Regions from separate parts of the Cupriavidus sp. DB3 genome, predicted to be linked through region 2. Evidence: riboswitches for the same ligand, from Rfam matches in the RefSeq annotation. Region 2 holds a riboswitch; the other holds the start of a gene.
The links. A riboswitch is a leader RNA that binds a small molecule or an ion and turns the genes downstream of it on or off. The one in region 2 is predicted to bind glycine.
Positions count from the first base shown of each region.

Region 1: another riboswitch for glycine. It lies ahead of K7G19_RS09270 (D-amino acid dehydrogenase); the one in region 2 lies ahead of gcvT (glycine cleavage system aminomethyltransferase GcvT).

Region 1 covers NZ_JAIZPL010000002.1:789,734-794,557, reverse strand. The annotation lists gene fumC (class II fumarate hydratase) at 1-839, shown strand, start outside; gene K7G19_RS09275 (diguanylate cyclase) at 1,005-1,988, shown strand; glycine riboswitch at 2,122-2,238, shown strand; gene K7G19_RS09270 (D-amino acid dehydrogenase) at 2,295-3,632, shown strand; gene K7G19_RS09265 (SDR family NAD(P)-dependent oxidoreductase) at 4,144-4,824, opposite strand, start outside.
Region 2 covers NZ_JAIZPL010000004.1:109,063-113,886, forward strand. The annotation lists gene K7G19_RS14055 (UvrD-helicase domain-containing protein) at 1-1,706, opposite strand, end outside; glycine riboswitch at 1,916-2,012, shown strand; glycine riboswitch at 2,034-2,180, shown strand; gene gcvT (glycine cleavage system aminomethyltransferase GcvT) at 2,281-3,408, shown strand; gene gcvH (glycine cleavage system protein GcvH) at 3,516-3,896, shown strand; gene gcvP (aminomethyl-transferring glycine dehydrogenase) at 3,973-4,824, shown strand, end outside.

The DNA.
Region 1 (4,824 bases), on a different contig from region 2:
GCCGCACCCATCTGCAGGATGCCGTGCCGCTGACGCTGGGCCAGGAGTTCTCCGGCTACCAGGCGCAGGTGGCCGACGCGCAGGCGCGGCTGCACCAGGCCGTGCTGCGCGCGATGCCGGTGCCCCAGGGCGGCACCGCGGTCGGCACCGGCCTCAATGCGCCGGCCGGCTTTGCCGCCGCCTTCGCGCGCGCGCTGGCCGACTACACCGGCCTGCCGTTCGAACCGGCGGCCAACCGCTACGCGTTGCAGGCCGCGCACGACGCGCTGGCCGACCTGTCCGGCGCGCTCAATACCACGGCTTCGTCCTTCCTGAAGATCGCGCGCGACTTCATGCTGCTGGGTTCGGGCCCGCGCGCGGGCTTTGCCGAACTGCAGCTGCCGGCCAACGAGCCGGGTTCGTCGATCATGCCGGGCAAGGTCAATCCGACCCAGGCCGAGGCGCTGGCGATGGTCTGCTGCCGCGTGATCGGCAACCACACCACCATCACGCTGGCCAACGGCCTGGGCACGCTGGAACTGAACGCTTACAAGCCGGTCATCGTTTACAGCCTGCTGCAGTCCGTTACACTGCTGGCCGACGCGGCGGCCAGCTTCGCCGAACACATGGTGGCCGGCGTCGAAGCGGACCGGGCGCGCATCGCCGAGCTGCTCGAACGGTCGCTGATGCCGGTCACCGCGCTGAATCCGCATATCGGCTACGACAAGGCGGCCGAAATCGCCAAGCTCGCGGTGGCCCGCAACCTGTCGCTGCGCGAGGCGGCGATCGCCTCCGGCCATGTCACCGCCGAGCAGTTCGAGCAGTGGATCGATCTGAAGGGGATGACGCGCGAGGTGTAGCGCCGCGGCGCACCGGTGCTGGCGGACGCGTCCACGACCGCGCATGCGGCCGCCCACACATGGAACGACCCTATCGACCGGCCCCGCGCTGCCGCGGCGGCCGGCGACAAACCCGCTTGAGACGGGCAGACGACGATCGGGGATAACAACGATCGCATTGACGAGATGATTCCTGCTCCCATTCCCGCCGATGACCAGCGGCGCCTCGACGCGCTGTACTCGCTGAACCTGCTCGATACCGCCGCCGAAGAGCGCTTCGACCGGCTGACCCGCCTGGCCAGGCGGCTGTTCGACGTGCCGATCGCGCTGGTCAGCCTGGTCGATGCCAGGCGCCAGTGGTTCAAGTCCTCGTTCGGCCTGGCCGTGCGCGAAACGCCGCGCGAGCAATCGTTCTGCGGCCATGCGATTTTGCGCGACGACCTGCTGATCGTGCCCGATGCGCTGCAGGACCAGCGCTTTCACGACAACCCGCTGGTCACGGGCGCGCCCGGCGTGCGTTTCTATGCCGGCTGCCCGCTCGCGGTACGGGGGGGCGCCAAGGTCGGCACGCTGTGCCTGATCGACACCGAGCCGCGCGAGTTCGACAAGGACGATCAGGCGCTGCTGCACGATCTGGGTCGCCTGGCCGAGCAGGAACTGGAGTCGGCGCAACTGGCCTCGATGGACGACCTGACGAGGCTGTCGAACCGCCGCGGCTTCTCGGCGCTGGCGCAGCATGCGCTGGCGGTCTGCCAGCGCCAGGGAATGCCCGTCACACTGCTGTTCTTCGACATGGACGGCTTCAAGGCCATCAACGACCGCTTCGGGCACGCCGAGGGCGATCTGGCGCTGGCCGCCTTCGCCGACCACCTGCGCCAGGCCTTCCGCGAGTCCGACCTGATCGGACGGCTGGGCGGCGACGAGTTCGTCGTGCTGCTGGTCGACGCCTCGGCCGACCAGTGCGACGCGATGCTGGCCCGGCTGCGGCAAGTCGTGGACGCGTACAACGCGCAGAGCCAGCGCGGCTATGCGCTGGATTTCAGCGCCGGCGCGGTCGCCTTCGATCCCGCCCGGCACACCGGCATCGCCGACCTGCTGGCGCAGGCCGACCAGGCGATGTACGCCAACAAGGCACGCAGGAAGGGAACGCCGCCCGCCGCGCCACAGTAACTCGCGTTGCGGCCGCCGCCGCGCCGTGTTACTGTCCGCCCATCCAGGAGAAAGCGAGCCTGCGGCGCGACAGCGCGGCGGCAGCGCTGCCGAAGGCGTACCCCCGAAACGCTCAGGTACCGAAGACTGGAGACGACAACGAACTGGAGAGCGCCGCCATCATGATTGAACGATGACGGCCGCCGAAGGGGCAAACCGGGTCCGGGGCGGACGCGGTGAATCTCTCAGGCAAAAGGACAGTGGGGGCAGCCGGGTTGGCATCGACGATGCCGGCCGGCTGCCCCTTTTTGCATCCTGGAGCCTGAAATGAAAGTCATCGTGATGGGGGCCGGCGTGATCGGCGTGGCCTCGGCGTGGTATCTGTCCAAGGCCGGCCATGAGGTCGTCGTGCTCGAGCGCAATGCCGGCGCGGCACGCGAAACCAGCTTCGGCAACGGCGGCCAGATCTCGGTCAGCCATGCCGAGCCCTGGGCCAACCCCTCGGCGCCGCTGAAGCTGCTCAGCTGGCTGGGACGCGAGGACGCACCGCTGCTGTTCCGCCTGCGCGCCGACCCGGCGCAATGGTCGTGGGGGCTGAAGTTCCTGCGCGAATGTCCGGCCCGGCGTTCCACCCGCAACATGATCCAGCTGCTCAACCTCGGCACCTACAGCCGCGCCAGCCTGCAGGCGCTGCGCGCCGAGACGGGGATCGAATACGATCATCTGACCCGCGGCATCCTGCACTTCTATACCAGCCAGAAGGAATTCGACGCGGCCATCGAGCCGGCGCGCATCATGCGCGAGCTGGGCTGCGAGCGCCGCGTGATCGGTCCCGACGAAGTGGTGAAGCTCGAACCGGCGCTGGCCTCGATCGCGCCGCGGCTGGCGGGCGCCACCTACACCAGCGAGGACGAGTCCGGCGACGTGCACCGCTTCACCACCGGGCTGGCCGCGCTGTGCGAGGCGCGCGGCGTGCGCTTCCGCTACGGCGTGCGCGTGCAGCGGCTGCTGGCCGAAGGCGGTCGCATGCGCGGGGTCGAGATCGCCGACGAGACCGGCGCCTACACCTTCGAGCAGGCCGACGCCTATGTGCTCGCGCTCGGCAGCTTCAGCCCGATGCTGGCGCGGCCGCTCGGCGTCAAGCTCGATATCTATCCGGCCAAGGGTTATTCGGCCACGCTGCCGGTGCTCGACCCGGAGCGCGCGCCAAGCGTCAGCCTGACCGACGACGAGTACAAGCTGGTGTTCTCGCGTCTGGGCGACCGGCTGCGCATCGCGGGCACCGCGGAGCTCAACGGCTATTCGATGGAGCTGAACCCGGTGCGCTGCGAGGCGATCGTGCGGCGCACGCTGGAGATCTTCCCCGGCGTCAGCCGCCCCGAACTGGCGCGCTACTGGACTGGCCTGCGACCCGCGACGCCGGGCAACGTGCCGTATATCGGCGCGAGCGCGGTGCAGGGGCTGTACCTGAACACGGGCCATGGAACGCTGGGCTGGACCCACGGCTGCGGCTCGGGACGCGCGATCGCCGAGCTGATCAGCGGCCGCGTGCCGGAGGTGGACTTTGGCTTCTGCGGTCCGCTGCCGGAGGCGCCACGGATGGCGCGGCCGCTCGCGCCGGTGGTGGCGGCGCGTGCCGCCGCGTCGGAGCCGGCAGAGGTCTAATCCGGGGTCTGATCCGGGGTCTTATACGGATCTGATACGGGCCTGAAACAACGACACCGGCGCGGCATGGCATCGCCATGCGCGCCGGTGTTTTCGTTTCATCGTTGGCGTGGATGCGTCCGGGCACGCCTCGGGCACGCCTTGGAGATGCATCAGGACAAGCATCGGAACACGTGTCGAGCATGCATCGCGCACGCACCGGCCCCCGCATGCCGGCGAAAGCGTACCCGTTTCTGCGTGCCCCTCGCGCAAACCGTACCCGTTTCTGCGTACCCGTTCGTGAGCGTCGATGGGCCGGCTGATTGCGATGAAACCGCCGGTAAAACCGGCGCGCCGGCAGGCGAGGGATAGCGGCGCCGTACCCGTTTCTGCGTCGCGCGAACTCGATGAAGACAGACGCCGCGCGCGGAGCGTACCCATTTCTGCGTACCCCGCGGTGGTGCGAAATGAAGTCCGGCGCGATCGCGATGCAGCGGCATCGCACCGTTGCACCATCCCGCCGCTGCCAGGCTCAGGCGATGGTATCCACCACGCCACCATCGACCCGCAACGCGGCGCCGGTGGTCGCCGATGCCTGCGGCGAACAGACGTAGACCACCATGTGCGCGACCTCTTCCACCGTGGCCGCGCGCTGGAGGATCGAGCTGGGCCGATGCGCCTTGACGAACTCGGCGGCCGCCTCCTCGATCGACAGCCCCGCCTTCTCCGCGTCCTCCCGCAGCATCTCGCGCAGGCCGTCCGACAGCGTCGGCCCCGGCAAGACCGCGTTGACGGTCACGCCGGTGCCGCTGAGCCGTTTGGCGAGGCCGCGCGATACCGCCAGCTGCGCGGTCTTCGAGAAGCCGTAATGGATCATGTCCTCCGGCGTGTTCAGCGCGGACTCCGACGAGATGAACACCACGCGGCCCCAGCCGTTCGCCGCCATCGCCGCCGTATACGCCCGCGCCAGCCGCACGCCCGACATCACGTTGACATCGAAGATGCGGGTCCAGTCCTCGTCGCTCAGTTCGTAGAAGTCGCGCGGACCGTAGATGCCGGCGTTGTTGACCAGAATGTCCACGGCCGGCTCGGCGGCCACGATGGCATCGCACCCCTCGGCGCCGCCGACGTCGGCCGCGACGCCGCGCACCGTGGCGCCCGGCACCTCGCGCACCACGTCGGCAATGGCGCCCTCGACGGTGTCCTGCTTGCG
Region 2 (4,824 bases):
TCGCGGCCTTCGAGCATGCTCATCAGCGCGACGGTCTGCGTCAGCTCCAGCAGGTTCTTGCCCTCGTCGCCAAATCCATCGGCGGTGTCGAAGCCGGTCGCCTCGCCATCGGCGGCCTCCGGCTTGGTGCCCTTGCGCTTGAGCCAGTCGAGGAACTCGAGCGTATTGGTCCATTTGGCCTGGGCCTGGCGCTCGTCGAAGGTGTCGTACAGATAGGCTTCGTAGTGGATGCCTTCCATCAGGTCGTCGAGCACCTCGGTGGCCGGGTCGCGCGCGGCGCGGTCCGCCAGCCGCACCATCGCCTCGCAGAAGGTGCGCAGCGGCTCGAGCTGGCGCGGCTGCAGCTTGCCTTCGATGCCGCCCATCATCGCCGCCTCGAACAGCGAGACCTTGGCCTGGCCGGCGAAGGTCCCCAGCACCTCCAGCGTGGTATTGCCGACGCCGCGCCGCGGCGTAGTGACCGCGCGGATGAAGGCGGGATCGTCGTCCGGATTGGCGATCAGCCGCAGGTAGGCGCAGATGTCCTTGATTTCGGCCTTGTCGAAGAAGCTCTGCCCGCCGGACAGCACATACGGGATGCGCTCGCGGCGCAAGATCTGTTCGAACAGCCGCGCCTGGTGGTTGCCGCGATAAAGGATCGCGTAGTCGCGGAACTGCGCGCGCCGCTCGAACTTGTGGGCCGACAGCTTGAACACCACCGACTCGGCCTCGTGCTCCTCGTCGTTCATCTGCGTCACGGAGATCGGATCGCCCATGCCGTGCTCGCTCCACAGCGTCTTGTCGAACAGCTTGGGATTGTTGGCGATCACCGCGTTGGCCGCCTGCAGGATGCGCACCGTGGAGCGATAGTTCTGCTCCAGCTTGATGACCTTCAGGTTCGGAAAGTCGGTCTGCAGCAGGCGCAGATTGTCCAGCGTGGCGCCGCGCCAGCCGTAGATCGCCTGGTCGTCGTCGCCGACCGCGGTGAAGGCGGGCGCGCGCAGATGCGAGCCGCCGGCCAGCAGCTTCAGCAGCTGGTACTGGCAGGCGTTGGTGTCCTGGTATTCGTCGACCAGGAAATAGCGCAGCCGGTTCTGCCACTTGAGCCGCACGGTTTCGTCGCGGGCGAACAGCTCGGCCGGCAGACGGATCAGGTCGTCGAAGTCGACCGCCTGGTAGGCCGCCAGCGTGGCGACGTAGTTGCGGTAGATCAGCGCGGCCTGGTGCTGGTCGGCATCGGTGGCCTCGGCGATCGCGGTTTCCGGATCGACCATGCCGTTTTTCCACAGCGAGATCGTGCTCTGCACGCTGCGGATCAGCTTCTTGTCGGTGGTCGCCAGCTGTTCCTGGATCAGGCCGAAGCAGTCGTCGGCGTCCATGATCGAGAACTGCGGCTTCAGGCCCAGGTGCTCCGCCTCGGCGCGCAGGATCTGCACGCCGAGCGAGTGGAAGGTACAGACGGTCAGCTGGCGCAGCGGAATGCGCTTGCCGTCGCGGGTCTTGCCCTCCATCAGCTTGGCGATCCGCTCCTGCATCTCCTTGGCGGCCTTGTTGGTGAAGGTCACCGCGGCGATATGGCGGGGCTCGAAGCCCTTGTCCTCGATCAGATGCGCGATCTTCTGCGTGATCACCCGGGTCTTGCCCGAGCCCGCGCCGGCGAGCACCAGGCAGGGGCCGTCCAGATAGCGGACGGCTTCGGATTGGGCGGCGTTCAGTCCGTGGGTCATCGGTCGGGGATCGGAGGTCGGGTACAGCCGGAGGTCGTACGGCATCGCAAGGGACGCGGGCCGCAGGCGCGACGCGTTGGGGGACGGGTCGCGAATGGGTCGAAGCCGGCGATGTTAACACGGGGGCGGGTCCGGCCGAGGCTCCGGAACCGACTCCTGCGACGCGCCGCTCTCGCGTTGACAGCCGCCAAGGCTGCGGTTAGAGTCGCGCCATCCGTCCGGGAGAGCGCGCGACTGTATCGTCATTCGCGCCGCCGAAGGGGAATCACCCGAAAACTCTCAGGCACCATGGACCGGGCGGATCGGCATGCAGCATGCACACGATGTATGCCGAACTCTGGAGAGCGACACCCGTCATTCATCAGCCGGATGATGAGCGTGTCCACCGAAGGGGCGCACGGCGTGGCCAGTCAGTCCGACGAGGACGGCAAGCCGGGCCGTAATCTCTCAGGTATCGAGGACAGAGGGGGTCATCCGTCGCGACGGTTCGCACCGAGCCGCGCGACGGATGACCCTTTTTTTGTTTGGCGCGCCGCGCGCGCCGGACCGAACGATGCCACGCTCCGAGGAATCCATGACGCTTCAGGCCACGCCCCTCAACGCCATCCACCGCGCCCTCGGCGCCCGCATGGTCGATTTCGGCGGATGGGACATGCCGGTCAACTACGGCTCGCAGATCGAGGAACACCACGCGGTGCGCAGCGATGCGGGCATGTTCGACGTCTCGCACATGTGCGTCGTCGACCTCGCCGGCCCCAATACCCGCGCCTTCCTGCGCGGACTGCTCGCCAACAACGTCGACAAGCTGCAAACCCCGGGCAAGGCGCTGTATTCCTGCATGCTCGACCCGAACGGCGGCGTGATCGACGACCTGATCGTCTACTTCTTCGCCGAGGACCGCTTCCGCCTGGTGGTCAACGCCAGCACCGCGACCGGCGATATCGACTGGATCCGCCAGCGCAACGCCGACACCGGCGCCGGCGTGACGGTCACCCCGCGCCGTACCGATAACGCTCTCGATAGCGCGACCCCGCTGGCGATCGTCGCCGTGCAGGGCCCGAATGCGCGTGCCAAGGTCTGGAGCGCATTCCCGTCGACCCAGCCCAGCGAATCGCTCAAGCCCTTCAACGCGATGGTGGTCGAGGACCCCGCGATCGGCGAAATCATGGTGGCCCGCACCGGCTACACCGGCGAGGACGGTTTCGAGCTGGTGGTGCCGGCCGACAACGTCGCCGCGGTCTGGGAAAAGCTGCATGCCGCCGGCGTGCGCCCCGCCGGCCTCGGCGCACGCGACACGCTGCGCCTCGAAGCCGGCATGAATCTGTACGGCCAGGACATGGACATCCACACCTCGCCGCTCGACGCGGGCCTGGCCTGGACGGTCGACCTGCAGAGCGAGCGCGATTTCGTCGGCAAGGCCGCGCTGGTGGCCAACGGCCAGCGCCAGCAGTTCGCCGGCCTGATCCTGCGGGACAAGGGCGGCGTGCTGCGCGCGCACCAGACCGTGCTGACCGCCGCCGGCGAGGGCGAGATCACGTCGGGCACCTTCAGCCCGACGCTGTCCCAATCGATCGCCTTCGCGCGCCTGCCCAAGGATGTGGCGCTCGGCAGCGAAGTCCAGGTGCTGATCCGCGACCGCAAACTGACTGCGACTGTGGTTAAACTGCCGTTTGTGCGCAATGGCAAGGCACTCGTGAGCTGACAGCTCGCATCGGACATCGTCCACCCGGTCACGCTGCGCCCCGCGGCCCCCTTCATCCCGATGGCACGCGGCGGCGCGACACAAGAATCTGAAATTGGAGAATCTCGATGAATTTCCCCGCTGACCTGAAGTACACCGAGTCGCACGAATGGGTGCGCGTCGAAACCGACGGCACGCTGACGATCGGCATCACCGATCACGCGCAGGATGCGCTCGGCGACATCGTCTTCCTGGAACTGCCCGAGGTCGGCAAGACGGTCGGCGCCGGCGACGCGCTGGCCGTGGTCGAATCGGTCAAGGCCGCGTCGGACATCTACGCGCCGGTGGCCGGCGAGGTGGTCGCCGTCAACGACGCCGTCAAGGACGCGCCCGAGAGCGTCAACGCCAACGCCTTCGACGCCTGGCTGTTCAAGATCAAGCCGGCCAACGGCGACGACGTCAACGGCCTGATGACGGCCGACGCCTACAAGGCCAGCGTCGGCGCCTGAGCCCGGCGCCCCGCCCGCGGCGCCGGGGGCCATGGCTGACCACCATGTCCCGGCCCGCCTCTCCGAGTCACTTGCCATGAACGCTCCCCTGCCCATGAACGCCGCTCAATCCGCTCGCCCTTCGCTGGCTGAACTCGAAGCTCGCGACGCCTTCTCCCACCGCCATATCGGTCCCGACGCCGCCGAACAGCAGCACATGCTGAAGGTGCTGGGCTACGACAGCCGCGCCGCGCTGATGGATGCCATCATCCCGGCCGCGATCCGCCGCCGCGACGGCATGCCGCTGGGCGAATTCACCGAGCCGCTGACCGAGGAAGCCGCGCTGGCCAAGCTGCGCGGCATCGCCGGCAAGAACAAGGTGTTCAAGAGCTTCATCGGCCAGGGCTACTACAACACGCTGACGCCGGGCGTGATCCTGCGCAATATCTTCGAGAACCCGGCCTGGTACACCGCGTACACGCCGTACCAGCCGGAGATCTCGCAGGGCCGCCTGGAAGCGATGCTGAACTTCCAGCAGATGGTCACCGACCTGACCGGCCTCGATATCGCCAACGCGTCGATGCTCGACGAAGGCACGGCCGCGGCCGAGGCGATGACGCTGCTGCAGCGCGTGAACAAGCACGCGTCGAATACCTTCTATGTGGCCGACGACGTGCTGCCGCAGACGATCGAAGTGGTGCGCACGCGCGCGCTGCCGCTCGGCATCGAGGTCAAGGTCGGTCCCGCCGCCGACGCGGCGCAGGCGCATGCCTTCGGCGTGCTGCTGCAATACCCGGGCGTCAACGGCGACGTGGCGGACTACCGCGCGATCGCCGATGCGGTCCACGCGGCCGGCGGCCTGGTGGTCGCCGCGGCGGACCTGCTGGCGCTGACGCTGCTCACCGCGCCCGGCGATTGGGGCGCCGACGTGGCCGTCGGCAATTCGCAG